3 regions of the Lysinibacillus sp. NPDC058147 genome follow, and region 2 is predicted to be linked to each of the others. Evidence: riboswitches for the same ligand, from Rfam matches in the RefSeq annotation. Region 2 holds a riboswitch; each other region holds the start of a gene.
The links. Region 2 has a riboswitch for cobalamin ahead of ACFVT8_RS03975 (energy-coupling factor ABC transporter permease). Riboswitches for the same ligand answer to the same signal wherever they lie in the genome.
Positions count from the first base shown of each region.

Region 1 (3,192 bases), on a different contig from region 2:
AACGTCAGAGATGGAAGATGGTACCCTGCAAAAGCAATTTCAGTTTAGTTATAAAGAAAAGTCTCTCACTGGAGTGGATCGTCAATATATTAATTTGACGGTAACAAATGTAAATCATAATCCTTTAGGAAACTATAACGTTACGGAAGATAGTCAGCACTTTTCAGGGGAAATCACGAATGTAGGTTTGAATTTTATGAATCCTTTGTATTATCGTGCGATGACACCAGATAAATTTTTCGCGTATGTATATTATAATTATAATGATACAGACAAGCGCATTTATCAAATGAATACAAGAGCCAATGAGTTTTATACATATTATAATGGCTATGTATATCAAATAGGCTATCAATTAAATGGTGATCAACAGGAAGCACAAGAAAAAATGGTTGCTCTTGTAAGAGAATTTATCCCACACTTAAATTCATGGAAAGCAAAGAAATAAGGTGGAAGATAAACTGACTGTAAAAGCTCGATTGGTGAAGGCTTAGAAATTAGTGGTGATTAAAACCCTCTAGTAAGTATTACTTAATTTTTGTCACCAACTAGTTACCAAATTGGCACATCTCATTCTGTCTATATTAAAATAGTAGAAAAGAGGATGGGGGTTCAACAATGACGGTAGCGCAAACGTATTTAAATGTAGTTCAAAAAAGATTTAAAAGTGTGAAAGAACAAGGTGATAAAACACTCTCACAATTGGATCATGAACAACTACACTGGGCTTTTAACGAGGAATCCAATAGCATTGCCGTTATCGTAAAACATGTTAGTGGCAATATGATATCGAGATGGACTGACTTTCTAACGACAGATGGCGAGAAAGCAACGAGAAATCGTGATGATGAATTTACTGATAGCCTTCAGACAAAAGAAGAGGTTATAACAGTATGGGAAAAGGGATGGCAAGTATTTTTAAATGCTTTACAAAGATTAACGGAAGCTGATTTACAAGGGTTTGTAACGATAAGAGGAGAACAGCATTCCGTGATAGATGCTATCGAAAGACAAATGTCCCACTACTCACAACATGTCGGTCAAATTGTTTACATCGCAAAGCAACTAAGGGGCACTGATTGGCAAACATTAAGTATTCCAAAGGGTCAATCTCAGGCTTTTACAGAGTCTATGGTAAAAAAACATCAACAATAGAAATGGGGCCGTCTCACTAGTGTGAGATGGCTTTTATGATGGAATATACTATAATAAAGCCTTTAAATATCTCAAAACTTTATTATATTCAGAAAATAAAATTGACGTGTGTCTTTGAAGCATGTTATGTTTATTACTAAATTTAATAATTATCATTACAAGTTTGAGTGAAATAATTTTTCACTCAATTAAAAGGAAAATGGGTGTAAATCCCATGCTGTCCCGCAGCTGTAAATGAGGAGTTTTGTTTCAAATACCACTGAGTAAGTACTTGGGAAGGTGAAGCAAAATGAAGATTCATAAGCCAGAATGCCTGCTTGTAGTTAGATTCATTGTAGAGCTACGAAAGATAGGGAGATGGATGGAAGGCTTTTAATGATGAGTTTTTCTATCCTTATTCATATTTGAATAAGGATTTTTTTATGCCTTTTTCTAAACATAGTAGTTTACATCAAAGTGAGGTGCGAATAAGGTTAGCGGCGGAATATCGGGTTTTAGCGGCTTCATATGCTTAGTTAGCGGCGCAATTTACACTTTTAGCGGCGTTCCCCGAATGCTATGAGTTTTAAATTAGAAGTATTTTGTGTCTTTCTAGCACCAATAAATAGACAGGAGCAGAAATAATGTTATTCAAAAAGAATTTATTACCTTTCATTCTATTGCTGATGTTAATCATTTTAGCAGGGTGTTCAAGCTCGAATGAAGGTAATGGAAGTACAACAAAAGATAACGAAGGAAAAATGATAACAATTGGCTGGCCACTAGATATAGGGCCATTAAATCCGCATACTTATCTACCAAACCAAATGACTGCCCAAGCAATGGTGTATGAATCATTGGTAGAATATAACGATGACGGGACAATATCGCCGAAATTAGCAGAGAGTTGGGAAATCTCCAACGATAAAAAAACTTACATATTTCATCTTAGAAAAGATGTCAAATACTCTGATGGGACAGCCTTTAATGCAGATAATGTCATTCGTAATTTTAATGCAGTTTTAGCAGATCGTGAAACACACTCCTGGATGGGGATGGTGAATCATATTGTAGATGTTGTGAAAAAAGATGACTATACAATTCGTTTACAGTTAGATGAACCATATTACCCTGTATTAAACGAACTGGCGTTTGTTCGACCATTCCGCTTTTTAGGGGATAACGGATTCCCTGAGGGAGATGCAACTAATAAAGGAATAAAAGCTCCGATTGGAACAGGTCCATGGGTATTAACCGAATACAAAAAAGATGAATCCGCAATTTTTAGCCGCAACGAACATTATTGGGGTGAAAAGCCACTGGTGGACAAAGTAAAAGTGAAAATTATTCCTGATTCAGAATCTATGTCACTGGCATTTGAAAATGAAGAATTAGATTTAATTTATGGCCGTGGCATTATTAGCTTAGATAACTACACTTTCTTAAAAGATAGCGGTAAATACAAAACGGCTATATCTGAACCTTTATCTACACGTGCATTGCTATTTAATACACAATCTGGTCCATTAGCAGAATTAAAAGTACGTCAGGCTATTCAATACGCTATTAATAAAGAACAAATGGTTGAGAGCATTACCCATGGTACAGAAAAAGTTGCCAATACACTGTTTTGGGATGCTATTCCGTATGCCAATATTGATTTGAAACCAATCCTATTCAGTCCAGAAAAAGCCAAGCAGTTATTAGATGAAGCAGGTTGGACATTACAAAAAGGTGATAAAATCCGTTCTAAAAATGGGCAACCTCTTAAACTAGATTTAATCTATATTGCAACAGATGCCATCCAAAAACCTATGGCAGAATTAATGCAAGGAGAATTAGCAAAAATAGGCGTCCAACTAAATCTTGAAGGCGCTGATGTTATGGTAGGGCTCCAAAAATTGATGGATAATCAAGTAGATATTAATTTTTGGCGTACTAATGGTCCACCAACAGACCCGCATAGCTTCGCAAACGAATCAGCAACACTGAATGCAAATGGCGTTTATGAAGCGAAATTAGGCCTAGATAACGCAGCACAAATTGATGACAAAATAC
Region 1 is NZ_JBHVUJ010000004.1:396,262-399,453, forward strand. Features, by position in the region: gene ACFVT8_RS24575 (hypothetical protein) at 1-448, shown strand, start outside; gene ACFVT8_RS14670 (DUF1572 family protein) at 619-1,155, shown strand; cobalamin riboswitch at 1,298-1,490, shown strand; gene nikA (nickel ABC transporter substrate-binding protein) at 1,779-3,192, shown strand, end outside.
Region 1: it holds a riboswitch for cobalamin, as region 2 does, so the genes downstream of both, nikA (nickel ABC transporter substrate-binding protein) here and ACFVT8_RS03975 (energy-coupling factor ABC transporter permease) in region 2, are expected to answer to the same signal.

Region 2 (3,192 bases):
AGCCTATGATCATATCACTTTGTTGTAGTGCCTCCACAGCACGAGTCGTAATATGTTTAAAGTCTCCAGGGCCAAAGCCAACTACGAAAATCTTACCTTTTTGCGCCATTTTGCTACCCCTCTTTCACCTTTTCAATGCCTTTAATGGCTGTTGTTTGCGCTGTACGCTGTAACGAACCTTCACGCAATGTAAAAACATGCTCATTATGTAACGCTTCATGATTCAAATCTTGTACGAGTGCTCTCGCATGCTCCATTGTCGGCACTCGGTACCAATTCCCTTGAGGATAAGCAATGACAACACAAGCATCCTTACATCTGCCATTACAGCGGGTCCTTGTCGTATGTATTTCTTTATCAAGCGCTAGTAACTGTATTTCATCACGGATTGCCTGTGTAATGTCCTCAGCATCTTTTTTCATACAGCTACTACCATTGCAAATAAAAAGATGTGTTTTCATCCCCTCTAAATTCCAAGTTGTCATAGTTTTTCTCCCCTCATTTGCTTTTTAGGAAAAAGAAAAACCTTTACTCTAGACGAAGAGTAAAGGTTTAGTAGAAGCCAAATAAAAACGAATATATACAGGTACTCGCTCTCGCTTCAACTTCTCCCTCCGAAAAGTTTGCATGCATCATCACATAAGCAGGTTTCCTGACTAAAGCTTCCTTTTACTTTCGCGCCTTCCTAGTTTTCACTAGTGGCATCCGCGATTTCATCAGCTATTACAGTAGCGGGGGCTGTATCGGATTCTCACCGATTTCCCTATTATCTTGAAAATATTCAAGCACTTATGGACGTTTTATATGAATTTATGTAATTAAAAACTGTTTCTATCATAGCTTATTTTTTTAAAATTTCAATATTTCTTTTTTAATTTGTGACAATTTTTTTAAAATTTCATAGAAAAAACGCGATATCCAGTTTATATTTATCTAAATTTTCGATATAGACTATCAATTTAAAATTTTTTCACAAAAAGTATAGCATATATATGGAAATTCGTGTTACACTTTGTCGTGAAATCTCACAACTTCAACTTTTTTCGGTGCGAATTGTTCAGCATTTCGCTTAAAAGGGAAGCCGGTTCAAGTCCGGCGCGGTCCCGCCACTGTACTAGGGAGTTTTATAGAAAATGTCACTGTCCAAAGGATGGGAAGGCCTATAAAACATTGAACTTAAGCCAGGAGACCTGCCGAAAAATATGTGATCGTTTCAACCTACGAGGATGGGTGTGCGGCTTAGCAGATTAGAATTTTATTTGCTTTTTTTAGCTATGCACTTTTCCACTACGGAAAAGTGCTTTTTTTCATTCAGAAGAGATTAGTTCTCAAAGTGGTAGTACAGATATGGTTCCATCCGAGCCAAAAAACCACTGAATGAAAAAAAGCCTCCGGCGGATGTCACGGATTTTGAAAGGAATGAATTGTGCTTGCACAATTCTAAATCCGGACGCAATTACGCCATGGCGAAATTGTATCGCTCGCATACTAATTCGAAAAATTTTAAAGCTAGGAGGAGAGATTTTTGAAATTTTCAGGTTGGAAGCTTAGTTATTTTTTATTGGCCTTTTTATTCGTGCCAAATCGTGCATTTGCAATGCATATTATGGAGGGCTTTTTGCCAATCGAATGGGCGATTTTTTGGTGGGTCATTTCGATTCCATTTATTATTTTAGGATTACGTTCTATTCGTAAAACTATTGATGAAAATCCTGAAACAAAAATGATTTTAGGTCTATCAGGTGCCTTTGCCTTTGTGCTATCAGCCTTAAAAATTCCTTCTGTAACGGGGAGTTGCTCGCATCCAACTGGAGTTGGGCTTGGAACAGTTCTTTTTGGTCCACTAGCAATGAGTGTTATCGGAACAATCGTGTTATTATTCCAAGCTTTACTTTTAGCACATGGTGGGCTTACAACATTAGGTGCAAATACCTTTTCTATGGCAATTATGGGCCCTATTATCGCTTACTATGTATTTAAGGGCTCACAAAAAATGGGACTATCATTTTCCCTCGCTGTCTTTTTAGCAGCAATGCTTGGTGATTTAGGTACATATGTTGTCACTTCTGTACAATTAGCTCTTGCCTTCCCTTCTGAGGTCGGAGGCTTTATGGCTTCATTCACAAAATTTGCTGGTATTTTTGCGTTAACACAAATTCCTCTTGCTATTAGTGAAGGAATTTTAACAGTAATTGTTATGAACTTCCTGAAGAAATACAATGTGAGTGAATTAAAAGCTCTCCGTGTGTTCTCAGCAAAGGAGGCACACTAAAATGAAAAAAAATTTACTACTCATAGCCATTGTTGTGTTATTAGCAATCGTTCCCCTATTTATTCAAAAAGGTGCAGAATTCGGAGGAGCTGATGGCGAAGCAGAGGCAGCAATTAGTGAAATAGATGCTAATTACGAGCCATGGTTCGAAAGCTTATGGGAGCCACCAAGTGGTGAAATTGAAAGCTTATTATTCGCACTACAGGCTGCTATCGGCGCTGGATTTATCGGCTATTTCATCGGCTTAATGCGCGGCAAACATAAAGAAGGTTAAGCGATGTTACTCATTGATAAGTATGCATATTTGAATAAACTAGCGTCTGTTCATCCGCTAGAAAAAATGGCGTTATCTCTTGGACTACTTATATTGTCGCTTATCATGAAAGATGAACGAATTTCACTCATTACTTTTATTGTGATGAGTGCTTTTATCATTATAGGCGCAAAGATCCCTGCTAAATATTACGCTAAATTACTCTTACTACCCGGATTTTTTTTACTATCAAGTTTAGTGTCAATTTTAATTTCTATAGCGCCAACAACTAGCACACTACCAACGCACATTTGGTCATTTTCACTTAATAGTTGGACGATTTTTATTGGCAGTGCTAGCCTCGTGATAGCGCAACAACTTTTTTTCATCGTCCTTGGAAGCATTAGCTGTTTGTATTTTTTAATTCTCACAACATCAGTCCAGTCTATTTGTTACGTCCTACGACAATGTCGACTTCCAATTCTATTTGTAGAGCTAGTAGAGCTAACATATCGTTTTATTTTTATCTTTTTAGATAGTATGCAAAAAATCCATCTTGCCCAGCAGGCTCGTTTAGGATACAGCTCCCCTATGCAATGGCTTCGCTCAGTATCAATGCTGATTGCAGCTTTATTTGTCGAGATGTTCCAACGTAGTCGTGAGCTAA
Region 2 is NZ_JBHVUJ010000001.1:822,629-825,820, reverse strand. Features, by position in the region: gene cobJ (precorrin-3B C(17)-methyltransferase) at 1-109, opposite strand, end outside; gene ACFVT8_RS03980 ((2Fe-2S) ferredoxin domain-containing protein) at 114-485, opposite strand; cobalamin riboswitch at 625-808, opposite strand; cobalamin riboswitch at 1,028-1,212, shown strand; gene ACFVT8_RS03975 (energy-coupling factor ABC transporter permease) at 1,526-2,272, shown strand; gene ACFVT8_RS03970 (energy-coupling factor ABC transporter substrate-binding protein) at 2,274-2,546, shown strand; gene cbiQ (cobalt ECF transporter T component CbiQ) at 2,550-3,192, shown strand, end outside.

Region 3 (3,192 bases), on a different contig from region 2:
CAATCAACTATTTGCATAGCAAAAGTTATCAACAAATTTTGGTGATGAATCAAAAACTGTCCAATTAAGTATGCTATATACTTTTGGACAGTTTTTGTATCTCTTTATTTAATTGGAATTATTTTTAACACTTTTTGAAGGCGGTATGCAAAAATACCTGCAAATACAGCTAAAATAATATCTTTTGGTAAAGGGGGCATCATCCAAAGCCATGCTACCTTATAAGTGAAAGCATCAGTAGCACTAGCCCATAGCTTATAGGCAAAGTACATCCAATTTGTTCCTAGTAAATAATTAATAGCTGTAGCAACTAATGCTGCAACTACATAGCTTTTCTTCGTCCCACTGCGTTCTACAATAAGCCCCGCGACAAATGCAGCTACTATAAAAGAGACAATAAAACCAAATGTAGGACTTATTATTTGTCCAAAGCCTCCGTTGAATCGAGCAAATACAGGTGCACCTGCTAAACCGATACACATATAAACAGTACAAGCGAGTGCCCCTTTTCTACTACCAAGAATAAGCCCTGCTAAAATAGCAAAAAATGTTTGCAATGTGATAGGTACTCCACCAACCATCATGAAAGGTACAATGGACGTAATATTAGCTCCGATCATCATCAATGTTGAAAATAGTCCAATATAGGCAATATCGACTGTTCTTAATTTGTGATGAGTATGTTCTGCAATTGTTGTCATTATTTCACCCCTAAAAAGTAATGTTGATAATAGTAGTGTAAAAAAATAATGATTTTGTGTCAACTTGATAATTATATATAGTTAACACAAAGTGATTTTCCCTACTTAACTTGATAAATCATTGTTAGTTATAGACTAACTATTAAAATATATGATAGAATCGTCATAATTTTAAATATTCGATGCTAATGGTGTGACATCTTGTACAATGTGTCACTTAAAAGGGAAGTCGGTGCAAATCCGACGCTGTCCCGCAACTGTAAAGAGGAGTTCTATGATGATTTAGCCACTGTTCTAGGATGGGAAGGCAATCATAGTAACATTGATTCGAAGCCAGGAGACCTGCCAATTAGTAATTCCTGTAATGCCCACGTGGATGAAAGCAATTACGGACAATAGTAGAAGGAAATCTTTCTGATGTTGTTTTATCAAGGGTATTTCTATGCGTGTTTGCATAGAATACCCTTTTTTGTTTCATTTATCTTCATTCAATGCTTCTTTTTGTCCCGAAAGTAAACGACAGCAGCAACAACAATTACGCCAAGGAAAAATTGATCTTTAATAATAGGAGTTAATAAACATATGAATAAAAAATTTATGCTACTCTCAATGACTCTTTTTCTAGTACTTATCATTTCAATGACAATTGCGATAATGGTTGGATCGGTTTCTGTTACCCCATTTTATGTATGGAAAGTGATCCTTTCTAAAATCCCAATAATACAAAATTCAATAGAAGAAGATTGGAGTCGCTCACAGGAAATTATCATTTGGCAAATACGAGCTCCGCGAGTATTACTCGCTGCTATTGTAGGAGCAGGTTTAGCAATTGCTGGAGCAGCCATTCAAGCACTTGTTCGTAATTCAATTGCAGAACCATATATTTTGGGGATTTCTTCTGGAGCGACGGTTGGTGCTACATCCGTCATCATTTTAGGTGCTTTTTCATTTTTAGGAGCTTATGCACTTTCTGTATCTGCATTTTTAGGTTCTCTTACGGCAATGGGGTTAGTTTTCTTCTTATCACGCGTTGGAGGTAGAATTTCTGTCTTTCGACTTTTACTTTCAGGGATGGCAGTGTCTTTTATTTTATCTGCTATTTCAAACTTTATTTTAATGATGTCAAAACAAGAGGGCGGAATGAAGGCGGTCATGTTTTGGATGCTAGGAAGCTTAGCTGGTGCTAAATGGGGTAATCTTTTAATCCCAACTATTATTTTTATTGTAGTATTTGCCTTGTTATGGCTCCACTATCGAAGCTTAAATTTATTACTGCTGGGGGAAGAAGCAGCAGTCACATTAGGAGTTAACTTACAACAATTTCGTATACAGCTTATTTTAGTAGTTTCATTATTAACGGGTGTGATTGTTGCTGTAAGTGGCTCAATCGGATTTGTCGGCTTAATCATTCCACATATTGTAAGGCTAATTGTAGGTTCAAACCATAAATATGTCATACCGATTAGTGCATTATTAGGGGGGATTTTCTTAGTTTGGGCAGATGCAATTGCTCGAATTTTAATTGCTCCTGAGGAAATGCCAATTGGAATTATCACGGCTTTTTGCGGTGGTCCATTTTTTATTTGGTTGCTACGTAGTAACAATTATTCATTCGGTGAAGGAGATTAAAGCATATGACATTAGAAGCGAAACAAGTATCATTCTCCATTTCTGATGCACGTATATTACATGAAGTAAGTATTCAAATAAAAGACAAGCAATTTGTTGGGCTAATTGGTCCTAATGGTAGTGGGAAGTCAACGCTATTAAAGAATATGTATCGTTTATTAAAGCCAGAAAGTGGAACAGTATTACTAAATGAACAGGATATTTTAAAGCAATCGAGTAAAAGCATTGCTCGAAATTTAGCAGTTGTGAGTCAAGAAACACCAGTTTTATTCGATTTTACAGTGCATGATTTAGTGAGTATGGGGAGAACACCTCATAAAAAACTATTGGAGCTTGATCAAGAACGAGATTTTCAAATTGTAAAAAATGCACTGAAACAAACAGGCATCGCTCATTTAGAGAAACGTAGCTTTAGCTCTCTTTCGGGTGGAGAAAAAAAGCGTGTGATGGTTGCTCGTGCTCTCGCCCAGCAAGCGCAGGTGCTTATTTTAGATGAGCCAACGAATCATCTAGATATTCAGCATCAATTACAGCTTATGGATTTAATCCAAACCTTACATTTAACAGTTGTTGCTGCAATACATGATTTAAACATTGCAGCTATGTATTGCGATCAAATTTATGTTTTACAGCAAGGTCGAATTGTTTGTTTTGGAACGCCAGAAGAAGTACTTACACCGGCATTATTACAAGATGTATTTGGTGTTTATGCCGATATACAAACACATCCACTTACAGGTAAACCGTATTTAATGTATATCCCAGAGCAATTCACGGAGCAAGCTTTAGAAACTACATGATTGATACATATTGAAATAAGTTTTTAAATAAATGCATCTAGAGGATTGTTTATCACTATAAA
Region 3 is NZ_JBHVUJ010000013.1:29,236-32,427, forward strand. Features, by position in the region: gene ACFVT8_RS22845 (biotin transporter BioY) at 105-701, opposite strand; cobalamin riboswitch at 874-1,066, shown strand; gene ACFVT8_RS22850 (FecCD family ABC transporter permease) at 1,284-2,330, shown strand; gene ACFVT8_RS22855 (heme ABC transporter ATP-binding protein) at 2,336-3,130, shown strand.
Region 3: it holds a riboswitch for cobalamin, as region 2 does, so the genes downstream of both, ACFVT8_RS22850 (FecCD family ABC transporter permease) here and ACFVT8_RS03975 (energy-coupling factor ABC transporter permease) in region 2, are expected to answer to the same signal.